One region of the Paenibacillus sp. IHB B 3415 genome, then DNA from elsewhere that is predicted to be linked to it. Evidence: riboswitches for the same ligand, from Rfam matches in the RefSeq annotation. Region 1 holds a riboswitch; the other holds the start of a gene.
What was found. Region 1 has a riboswitch for thiamine pyrophosphate ahead of thiC (phosphomethylpyrimidine synthase ThiC). Riboswitches for the same ligand answer to the same signal wherever they lie in the genome.
Positions count from the first base shown of each region.

Region 1 (5,214 bases):
AGGCGGAGCGTTCACTGGTCACGTATCTGGAGGAGGATGCCAGCGGCGAGTTCATGGCCGAATCCGAAGAGCTGATGGAGCTGCTGCAATATGAGCTGAATCGTCCTGCTCCGCTTGTGCGGATCCGCAGCCGTGAGGGTGTGGTCGAGCATGACCGGGCCCGCAGTCTGCTGGAGGAGGGCAAGTTTCCCCAGGCTGTAGAGCTGCTGGAAGAGATCATTGCGACCTCGCCGGACTTTCTGGCTGCGCACAATAACCTGGCCCTTGCTTATTTCTATATGGGCCGGTTTGCCAAAGCGAAGGAATGCCTGAACGAGGTGCTGAAGCAGGACCCCGGTAATCTTCATGCCCTCTGCAATATGGCGATCTTCCTGCAGTATGCAGGTGACAAGGAGCAGCTGGATTCTCTGCTGGGCATGCTTGAAGCCACTGTGCCTTTTCATCAGGAGCATGTATTCAAAATGGCCACAACGATGGGCATCCTGGGCAGACATACCGCAGCGTACAGCCATTTCCGTCGTCTGCTGAAGGATGAAGAGGTCGCCGGAGACGCCGGCCTGTATCATTACTGCGCAGCAGCGGCCAGCAACAGCGGCCTCTACACTGAAGCGCTGCGCTGCTGGAGACAGGCTGCGAAGCTGGACCCTGAGTCGGCCGTGCCGGCATTCTTCCTGTCTCAGCTCCAGCAAGCCCGGGGAGAAGACAAATCCATGCCTGCTGTCAGCTATAACTACCAATTGCCTTTCCAGGAGCAGCTTAAGCAGTGGAAGGGGAATACAGGCAAGTTCACCGAAGAAGTGCGGAACAATCCGCTGCTGCGCGCCTCGTTCTTCTGGGCGCTGCGCTACGGCGATTCCTCCACGAAGCTGCAGGTGACCGAAGCCCTGCGCTGGATTGAGGATGAGGAGATGTCCGAGGTACTGCGCGGAGTTCTGGAGCATCAGCCGCTCCAGGAGGACCGGCTGCAGGAGGCGGCGCTGTTCAGCCTGCAGCGGCTGATTGGAGAGAATATGGAAGAAGCTGCAGTTCCTGAGGAAGAGCCGGTGCAAGCGGCTTCCAGCCCCAAGGGCCCGGCTGAATGGAAGGAAGACTGGCAGCGGATTATCGATCATACGGTGGCCATGATGGACCGGAGATATGATGCTGCGCAGAAGAAGGATGCAGAGTTTATCTGGAAGCAGTTCATCGGCAGCCTGTATCCGGATGTACCGTTATTCCGCAATGACGGCGGCTGGTGTGCGGCACTGGAGTATCTGACTGCCAGGCTGCACGGTAGTCCGGTCACTTTCCGCGAGGCGGCACAGCGTTACGGCGTCTCGGTCTCCATGGTAAGCCGTTATGCACGGCGGATCGACAGTGAATGCGATACCCAGGGCATGCTGCCGGGAACGGACGGCTTGTCGCCGTCCACCAACAATATTTGAACCCTTTTTTCAAATATAAGGATCTATATGTTTCTCACGATAACTTATCCTTATATTTCTCGCTGAAACGGTACCGTCCTAATAAAAGGACGATAAAGCCGTTTCCACTTGTAAATACAAACCTACTTGTAAGGAGGCAATGTAATGTACAAAACGATTGTAATCGGAACAGGCCCGGCCGGGCTGACTGCCGCGATTTATCTGGCGCGTGCGAACCTGAGCCCGCTCGTAATTGAAGGCTTGCAGCCGGGAGGACAGCTGACAACGACGACAGAAGTGGAGAACTTTCCAGGCTTCCCTGAAGGGATTCTGGGTCCTGATCTGATGGACAACATGCGTAAGCAGGCCGAACGCTTCGGCGCTGAATTCAAGAATGGCTGGGTGGAGTCGGTTGACTTCTCACAGCGTCCGTTCAAGGTGACTGTAGACGGAATGGGTGTACTGGAAGCGGAGTCGGTCATTATTTCGACCGGCGCCTCCGCCAGATACCTGGGTATCCCGGGTGAGCAGGAGAATGTAGGACGCGGGGTCAGCACCTGTGCGACCTGTGACGGATTCTTTTTCCGTAACAAAAAGATTGTCGTGGTCGGCGGCGGCGATTCCGCGATGGAGGAAGCCAGCTTCCTGACCCGCTTTGCTTCCAGCGTAACGCTGGTTCACCGCCGTCCGGAGCTGCGTGCTTCGAAGATCATGCAGGACCGCGCACGCGACAACAGCAAGGTGTCATGGGCACTGAACCGCACGCCGCTTGAGGTAACCGTCGGCGATACCGGAGTTAAGGGCATCACCGTCCTTAACAATGAGACGGGACTTACCGAGCTGGTGGAAGCGGATGGTGTATTTGTCGCTATCGGACATACACCGAATACCGCTTTCTTAGGCGGGCAGATTAACACCGATGCGAATGGCTATATAGTGGTTAACCCGGGCACCACAGAGACGAATATTCCCGGCGTATTCGCTTGCGGCGACGTGCAGGATACGCGTTACCGCCAAGCTATATCGGCAGCCGGAACCGGCTGTATGGCCGCCATGGATGCCGAGAAGTTCCTGGAAGGCACGATGGTGCATGACTGGAGCGAATCGCTCGATAAATAACCGGAGAAGGTTCTTGTTATTTACGGGTTTACAAAAAAAACCTATACCAGTAGAATGTATTTAATTAGATAAGATACCCACTAGGGGAGCCTGAATAGGCTGAGACGGGAAAAGTGAATTTCCGGACCCTTGAACCTGATCTGGATCATACCAGCGTAGGAAAGTGGAGTCGGACCTTTTTTTGAATACAGTCTTATTGGGCTGTTCCTTTGATAAAGCCGCTCCAGGTGGAGCGGCTTTTTGACTTGCAAGAATTCATATGCCTTGTGCTATACATGATTCTTCGGCTTAGTCTGCTGCGTGAAATCTTATCTGATTGGCTCATAGAGCGAAGAGGAGGAGATTAGAATGCCAGAAATGATGAAGAACGAAGAGGTGGACCTTTCCCGATTTCCTGCAAGCCGCAAAGTGTATGTAGAGGGCTCGCGCCCGGATATTCAGGTTCCGATGCGGGAGATCAGCCTCAGCAGAACTGAGGGCGTTGCCGGGGAAGAGGAGAACGAACCGCTGCGTGTCTATGACACCAGCGGAATTTACACCGATGCTGCGCAAGAGGCTGACATTCGGAGGGGGCTGCCGCCGCACCGTTTATGCTGGATTGCGGAGCGTGGCGATTCGGAGGAATACACCGGAAGAGCTGTGCAGCCGGAGGATAATGGAATCCGCAGGGGCGGGCCGCCCGCAGAGGCTTATCCAGGGCTGCAGCGGAGTCCCCTGCGGGCACATGCGGGCCGCAATGTTACCCAGCTGCATTATGCGCGGCAAGGGATCATTACATCGGAAATGGAGTATATCGCGATCCGCGAGAATACCCGGCCGGAATTCGTAAGGGATGAGGTAGCCGCCGGACGGGCCATTATTCCGGCCAACATCAATCATCCCGAGAGCGAGCCGATGATTATTGGCCGTAACTTCCTGGTTAAGATCAATGCGAACATCGGAAATTCTGCGGTGTCTTCTTCTATTGAAGAGGAAGTGGAGAAGATGCGGTGGGCGACCCGCTGGGGGGCCGACACCATCATGGACCTCTCCACCGGCTCCAAGATTCATACCACCCGTGAATGGATTACACGCAATTCTCCTGTGCCTGTCGGCACGGTGCCCTTATACCAGGCGCTCGAAAAGGTGAACGGCATAGCCGAGGATTTAACCTGGGAGCTCTATCGCGACACGCTGATTGAGCAGGCGGAGCAGGGGGTCGATTACTTCACCATTCATGCCGGGGTGCTACAGCGCTATATTCCGCTGACTGCCGGAAGAATGACGGGAATCGTATCACGGGGCGGCTCGATTATGGCCGCTTGGTGCCTTGCCCATCAGCAGGAGAACTTTCTGTACACACACTTCGAAGCTATATGTGAGATTATGAAGACGTATGATGTGGCCTTCTCTCTGGGGGACGGACTTCGTCCGGGTTCTATTGCAGATGCCAATGACGAAGCTCAATTCGCTGAGCTGGAGACGCTGGGAGAGCTGACAGCGCTGGCCTGGAAGCACGATGTTCAGGTAATGGTTGAGGGTCCGGGGCATGTGCCGATGCACAAGATTAAGGAGAATATGGACAAGCAGCTCGAGATTTGCCGGGAAGCCCCTTTTTACACCCTGGGTCCGCTCACTACCGATATTGCACCCGGTTATGATCATATCACTTCAGCCATCGGGGCGGCGATGATCGGCTGGATCGGGACGGCTATGCTGTGTTACGTTACACCCAAGGAGCATTTAGGTCTGCCTAACAAGAATGACGTGCGCGAGGGAGTCATTACCTACAAGATCGCTGCACATGCCGCAGACCTCGCCAAGGGGCATCCGGGTGCACAGGACAGGGATAATGCGCTGTCCAAGGCGCGGTTCGAGTTTCGCTGGCGAGACCAGTTCCATCTCTCTCTGGACCCGGAAAGGGCGCTGGAGTATCATGATGAGACGCTTCCTGCGGAGGGGGCGAAGCAAGCTCATTTCTGCTCTATGTGCGGTCCTAAATTCTGCAGCATGCGGATTTCGCATGATATCCGTAATTCCTACAGATTGAGCAGGTCGCTGTAAAAAAGGCAAGTCTCCTATAGCTATTTCCCTGCTGTCCCATGCTGTAAAAGGCGTGAGGGCAGCTTTTCTTATGCGCGAATAGCACAAGATTCATTCTCCCTATTATGTGAAACCAAGCACAAGCGTTGGCGTAGATAGCAGTATCCAAGTATAGGGAGTGAATCGAATGAGGAACAAAGACTGGCTCAAGGAAAGCGAACGTTTCAATGAAGCGGCTGAATACTATGATAGGTATAGACCCAGTTATCCATTCGCCCTGATTGAGCAGATTGTACAAGAAGCCTCTCTGACTACGGAGTCCAGAATTCTTGAGATCGGTGCCGGGAGCGGTAAAGCCTCCGAATTATTCCTGGACCGCGGGTATGAGCTGCTATGTATTGAACCGGGCCCGCAATTGGCGGAATTGGGAAGACAGAAGCATAGGGATAAAAACGTGCGATTTGTAACCTCCAGATTCGAGCACTGGTCTGGGCCGGAGAAGGATTTCGACCTGATCTTCTCCGCTCAAGCCTTTCATTGGGTGCCGCAGCCGGAAGGTTATAAGAAATGCGGGCGGCTGTTGAAGCCGGGAGGGCGGCTTGCGCTCTTTTGGAATTTTTATCTGCAGGGAGACAGTGAGATGGAGCAAGAGATTGCCAAGGTCTGTGCG
Region 1 is NZ_JUEI01000044.1:21,107-26,320, forward strand. It holds gene QW71_RS19665 (lipopolysaccharide assembly protein LapB) at 1-1,424, shown strand, start outside; gene trxB (thioredoxin-disulfide reductase) at 1,569-2,522, shown strand; TPP riboswitch at 2,595-2,701, shown strand; gene thiC (phosphomethylpyrimidine synthase ThiC) at 2,871-4,565, shown strand; gene QW71_RS38110 (class I SAM-dependent methyltransferase) at 4,732-5,214, shown strand, end outside.

Region 2 (5,214 bases), on a different contig from region 1:
CAAATAGATCTGCCCTCTTGCCCGGTTCAATCGATCCAATCTCATGAGCCAGATTGCATATCTTCGCACCGGTTGAAGTGGCGGCTGTGATAATCTGCATCGGGGTGAGACCCGCCTCGTCCAATAAACGGATTTCTTCCCACGGCATTCCCAGCCTGTACCACGGGCTTTCTTCTCCGATGAAATCATCTCCGAGGCCAATCTCTCCGCCTGCCTGAATGAATCTCCGGACATTATCCAGTCCTTGTTCTAACAGCGGAGCGCCGAATTTGTCCTGAAACATCTTTAGTACAGTGAGTGTGGGGACGATCCGGATATTGGAGGCTACCATTTGCCGGATCAGGTCATCGTCCAGCCGGTCGTAAATCACATGCGCAGCATCGTTAATCCCCGCATTCACAAGAATCTGAAGGTTGCGCGCGCTGGTTACATGAGCAGACACATATGCACCATGCTCCGGGCTTCCCGGCAGATACTCTCCAGAAGCTCCTGATTCAGCTGCGGCAGTCCGTTTGTCCCGGGATCATAGCCGTCTTCCAGCGCTGTTTTGATACAATGAATCCCTTGTTCTAATACCCCGCGGACCTTCAATCTGGCTTCATCCGCAGATCCAACTCCGATAGGGGCCTGCCCGCCATACCCGCGGGGAGCCGTGAAGACTTTGCCGGTTGTGATTATTCGGGGAAAAGATCCGCGGTCCAGCGCTTTTGTATGTGCCATCACATCGTCAAGCGTTGCTGCTGTTGTCATCCCCTCGTCACGGATCGTGGTTATTCCTTCTGAGAGGCAGGCAGCTAAATATTCCTTATGGTACCCGTGAAGCGGCTCGTTCTTAATGAATTTGAAGCTGGTGTGTGCATGGGTATGAATAAATCCCGGCAGGACCACAAGCCCCTCAAGATCTATCTCCGTTACTGAGTTATGTTCCAGCCTGCTGCTCCCTTGCCCGCCAACCATGCCGAACCGGCCATTAACAATTTCAATGCTTGCATTGTACAGCGGCTGGCGCCCCGTTCCGTCGATTAACGTCGCGTTGGTCAATCGTATAATCTCATTTTCATTTCCCATGACAGATAGTGGACCCTCCAGTGAAGATAGTTGTCTTCCAAGAGAAAGTATAGGATATAAAAATGTCCGGATATATATAATATTCTCATAGAAACCGTTCATTACTTACCGTAACAATCCTTCCAGCTCAAAAATGCCGTGTTCCTGAAAGTCAGTGATAATCTGCGGCGGCAGCAGGGTGAGTAATTCACTTAAAGTGCACCAGCGGTAATCGGTATGCTCTTCCGAGAGCTGGATTTCGCCACGGGCTGCGCGGCATAAATAGGTGATAATCACTACCTGTCTCGCAGGGTCCGTGAGCAGGGTTACCGCGTAAAGGATACGTTCTGTCGTAACCGCAAGTCCGGTTTCCTCAAGAATTTCTCTTTCCAGTGCAGCCTCCAGGCTTTCACCAAATTCGATTTTGCCTCCGGCACATTCCCAGCTTCCGGCACCTGCAGAATCGGCGGCAGCCCGCTTGACGAGGAGGATTCTGCCCTGATACAGGATGACACCTTTGACGGCAACGATGATGGTTTTTGATTTTTTGGACATGAGGATAACTCTCCTTCTGCAGGCTCTATAATGGACCGGGGAACGCGTTGGACTGAAGATTTTCTGTTTGGCCAGCTTCCCTATGTGGTAAGTAAAATAACGTAAAGCGATTTTTGCTAGGTAAGTATGATGCATAAACACCAGACTTTTAGCCATCCTAACATGATTAGTAAAACAGTATAATGGTACAGCGAAAGGAGAATGGATTATGCCAGACACCAGCAAACAACCCGTCAAAACCCTGCCTCCGCAGGTACAGGACCAGCAGCCCGGAATTGAAAGCGAGATGAACCCGCTTCCGGAGTTTGAAACCTCGGCTTACAAGGCAGCAGGCAAGCTGCTGGGCAAGGCCGCGCTCATTACCGGAGGGGACAGCGGAATCGGTCGTGCGGTTGCCGTTCATTTTGCCAAAGAAGGCGCAGATGTAGTGATATCCTATCTGAATGAGCATGAAGATGCGGAAGAAACCAAACGTCAGGTGGAACAGGAGGGGCGGAAGTGTATTCTGATCTCCGGTGATATCGGGGTTGAGGCCTTCTGTCAGGATCTGATTAATAAAACCATTGAGGGACTCGGCAAGCTGGACATCCTGATTAACAATGCGGCAGAGCAGCATCCGCAGGAGACTATTGAGGACATTACCGCCGAGCAGCTGGAGCGGACGTTCCGGACGAATATATTCTCCATGTTCTATCTGACCAAGGCAGCGATGCCCCATCTCAAAAAAGGCTCCACGATCATCAACACTACGTCTATCACGGCGTACCGCGGCAGCCCGCAGCTGCTGGACTATTCGTCCACCAAAGGAGCAATTCTCAGCTTCACCCGCTCCCTGTCGATGAATCTCGCAGACAAAGGCATCCGCGTGAACGCGGTAGCACCGGGACCGATCTGGACGCCGCTGATTCCGTCTACGTTTGACGCGAAGAAGGTCAGTGAATTCGGCGGCACCCAGCCGATGAAGCGTCCGGGACAGCCCGAAGAGCTGGCACCGGCTTATGTGTATCTGGCTTCTGACGACTCCTCCTATGTGAGCGGTCAGGTCATGCATGTGAACGGCGGCGAGATCGTTAACGGCTGACCATTGGCACTGCTTTGTAAGCCGGATAAGTTTATACAGGTTTAAGGCATCCAAGGTTCAACAGGTGAAAAGTCAGCCGGAAGGCTGGCTTTTTTGCCGTTTAAACCCGCTGGATTTAATAACTGAATCTATTAAAGAATAGCTCTTACAGGAATAATATGCTAATATACAAACTGCAAGAACAATAGAATATGAACGATCACTAGGGGTGCCGCAAGGCTGAGACGAACATATCTGTTCGGACCCTTTGAACCTGATCTGGTTTATACCAGCGTAGGGAAGTGGAGAATGAATAATGCAGCGGGGGTAACGGCTTACCCGGTATTCCTGCTTATATTCCGGACTGCTTCCTGATACAGGGGGCGGTCTTTTTGTATTTTCCGGAATGCCGTATAGAGGGAAGGTGAAGGTGCTGAAAGAAATCCATTTGATCTCGGATGGGAGGCTGAATCCGGAGCAGTTTGCCGGTTTGGCTGCTGCTGTACATAACATGGTGGATTATATCCATCTCCGGGAAAAAGCCCTGACCGCACGGGAGCTTCTGGCTGCCGCAGAGCGGTTGCTGCAAGCGGGGGTTCCTCCCTCTAAGCTGGTCATTAATGACCGGATAGATGTGGCTCTGGCAGCAGGGGCAGCCGGTGTCCAATTGGCCTGGCACAGTCTGCCGCCTGCCGGGGCGCGCGGCATTGCCCCGGGCCTGCGGCTGGGCAGGTCAGTGCACTCCTCGGAGGAAGCGGCACGCGCCGGACGGCAGGGAGCGGACTTCTGTCTGTATGGACATGTATTCCCCACGGCCTGCAAGCCCGGACAGCGGGAACGGGGCCTGGAGCAGCTGGAAGTGGCCGTCCGCTGCAGCAGTATACCGCTGATTGCTATCGGAGGCATCACACCGGGTAATACCGGACCAGTTCTATTGAAAGGTGCTGCCGGAATAGCCGTAATGTCCGGGATATGCGGAGCGACGGACCCTGCTGGCGCCGCTGAGGCCTACAGATCATCCGTTCAGGCCGCAGCGTATGCTGAAGTCCTGAATGAAGCCCCCTTACCGGGCAAAGGAGGTGAACTGGAATGAATTTGACCGTTAACGGCCACAGAGGAAGGTATGATGAGAGCTGCCGGACGCTGGCTGATCTTCTGGCCCGGCCTGAGTGGGCCGGGAAGCTGGTTATTGTGGAGCTGAATGGCGAGCTTGCCGGCAGAGAGGTTTATGAAGATACATTGCTGAATGAAGGTGACCGAGTTGAGCTGGTTCATTTTGTCGGCGGAGGCTAGGGGGCCTTGCACGCGCAGCAGACGGAACAATGCAGATACGTAATTTAGCTTAAGGCAGTGACTTATCACAGGAGGCGATATGATGCAAGATCCTTTGGTTATCGGAGGAGTTACTTTAACGAGCAGACTGTTCATCGGGACCGGAAAATACAGCCGCAACACCCTTATTCCTGAAGTGATTGCCCGTTCGGGTTCACAAGTCATTACGGTTGCCCTGCGCCGGGTAGATCCGGAGAGCAAGGACAATATTATCAGCCATATTCCTTCCCACATGACGCTGCTGCCCAATACCTCCGGTGCACGCACCGCAGAGGAAGCCGTACGCATTGCCAGGCTGGCGAAGTCGGCGGGACTGGGTAATTGGGTGAAGATCGAGGTTATCAATGATCAGAAATATCTGCTGCCTGATAATACCGAGACGATCAGAGCGACAGAAATTCTAGCTGCGGAGGGTTTCGTTGTTCTGCCTTACATGAGCCCTGATCTGTCAGCCGCACTCCGGCTGAAGGAGGCGGGAGCTGCAGCCGTCATGCCGCTGGGAGCGCCAATCGGCTCTAACCGCGGGCTGCAGACCAAGGAGCTGATCCGGATTCTGATATCAGAAACGGGTCTGCCCATCATCGTGGATGCCGGTATTGGCAGACCCTCCGAGGCTGCTGAGGCGATGGAAATGGGCGCAGCCGCTGTGCTGCTGAATACGGCAATTGCCACCGCCCGGGACCCGCAGCTGATGGCGGAGGCATTCCGCGAAGCGGTGTCGGCGGGGCGGAAGGCCTATCTGGCCGGGCTGGGGCCGGTGGAAGAGACAGCCGCAGCTTCTTCGCCGCTGACCGGATTTCTGGCCTGACTGATGCTGTTTAAGAAGAGGGAGGAAGGACATGAGCTTTTATGATAGGCTGACCCGGCTGGACAAGCTTCCCTACGAGGGGGGATGGAAGCAGTACACTGCGCTCGATGTGAAGCGGGCGCTTCGTCTGGAGCAGCTGGACGAGGACGGGCTGATGGCTTTGCTGTCACCGGCTGCGGAGCCTTACCTCGAAGAGATGGCGCAGAAGGCCCATAGATTGACACGTGCTCAATTCGGTCATGTGATGCAGCTGTTTACACCGATGTATCTGGCTGATTTCTGCGTCAACCATTGTACCTACTGCAGCTTTAGCTCTATCTATGATTTTCCGCGCAAAAAACTGACACTGGAGGAAGTCCGGCGGGAAGCGGAAGCAATCGCAGCCACAGGGCTGCGCCACATTCTGATTCTG
Region 2 is NZ_JUEI01000081.1:15,755-20,968, forward strand. It holds gene QW71_RS29200 (amidohydrolase family protein) at 1-442, opposite strand, end outside; gene QW71_RS29205 (amidohydrolase family protein) at 427-1,068, opposite strand; gene QW71_RS29210 (NUDIX domain-containing protein) at 1,174-1,602, opposite strand; gene QW71_RS29215 (SDR family oxidoreductase) at 1,811-2,683, shown strand; TPP riboswitch at 2,878-2,980, shown strand; gene QW71_RS37420 (thiamine phosphate synthase) at 3,093-3,755, shown strand; gene thiS (sulfur carrier protein ThiS) at 3,752-3,955, shown strand; gene QW71_RS29230 (thiazole synthase) at 4,038-4,802, shown strand; gene thiH (2-iminoacetate synthase ThiH) at 4,834-5,214, shown strand, end outside.
Region 2: it holds a riboswitch for thiamine pyrophosphate, as region 1 does, so the genes downstream of both, QW71_RS37420 (thiamine phosphate synthase) here and thiC (phosphomethylpyrimidine synthase ThiC) in region 1, are expected to answer to the same signal.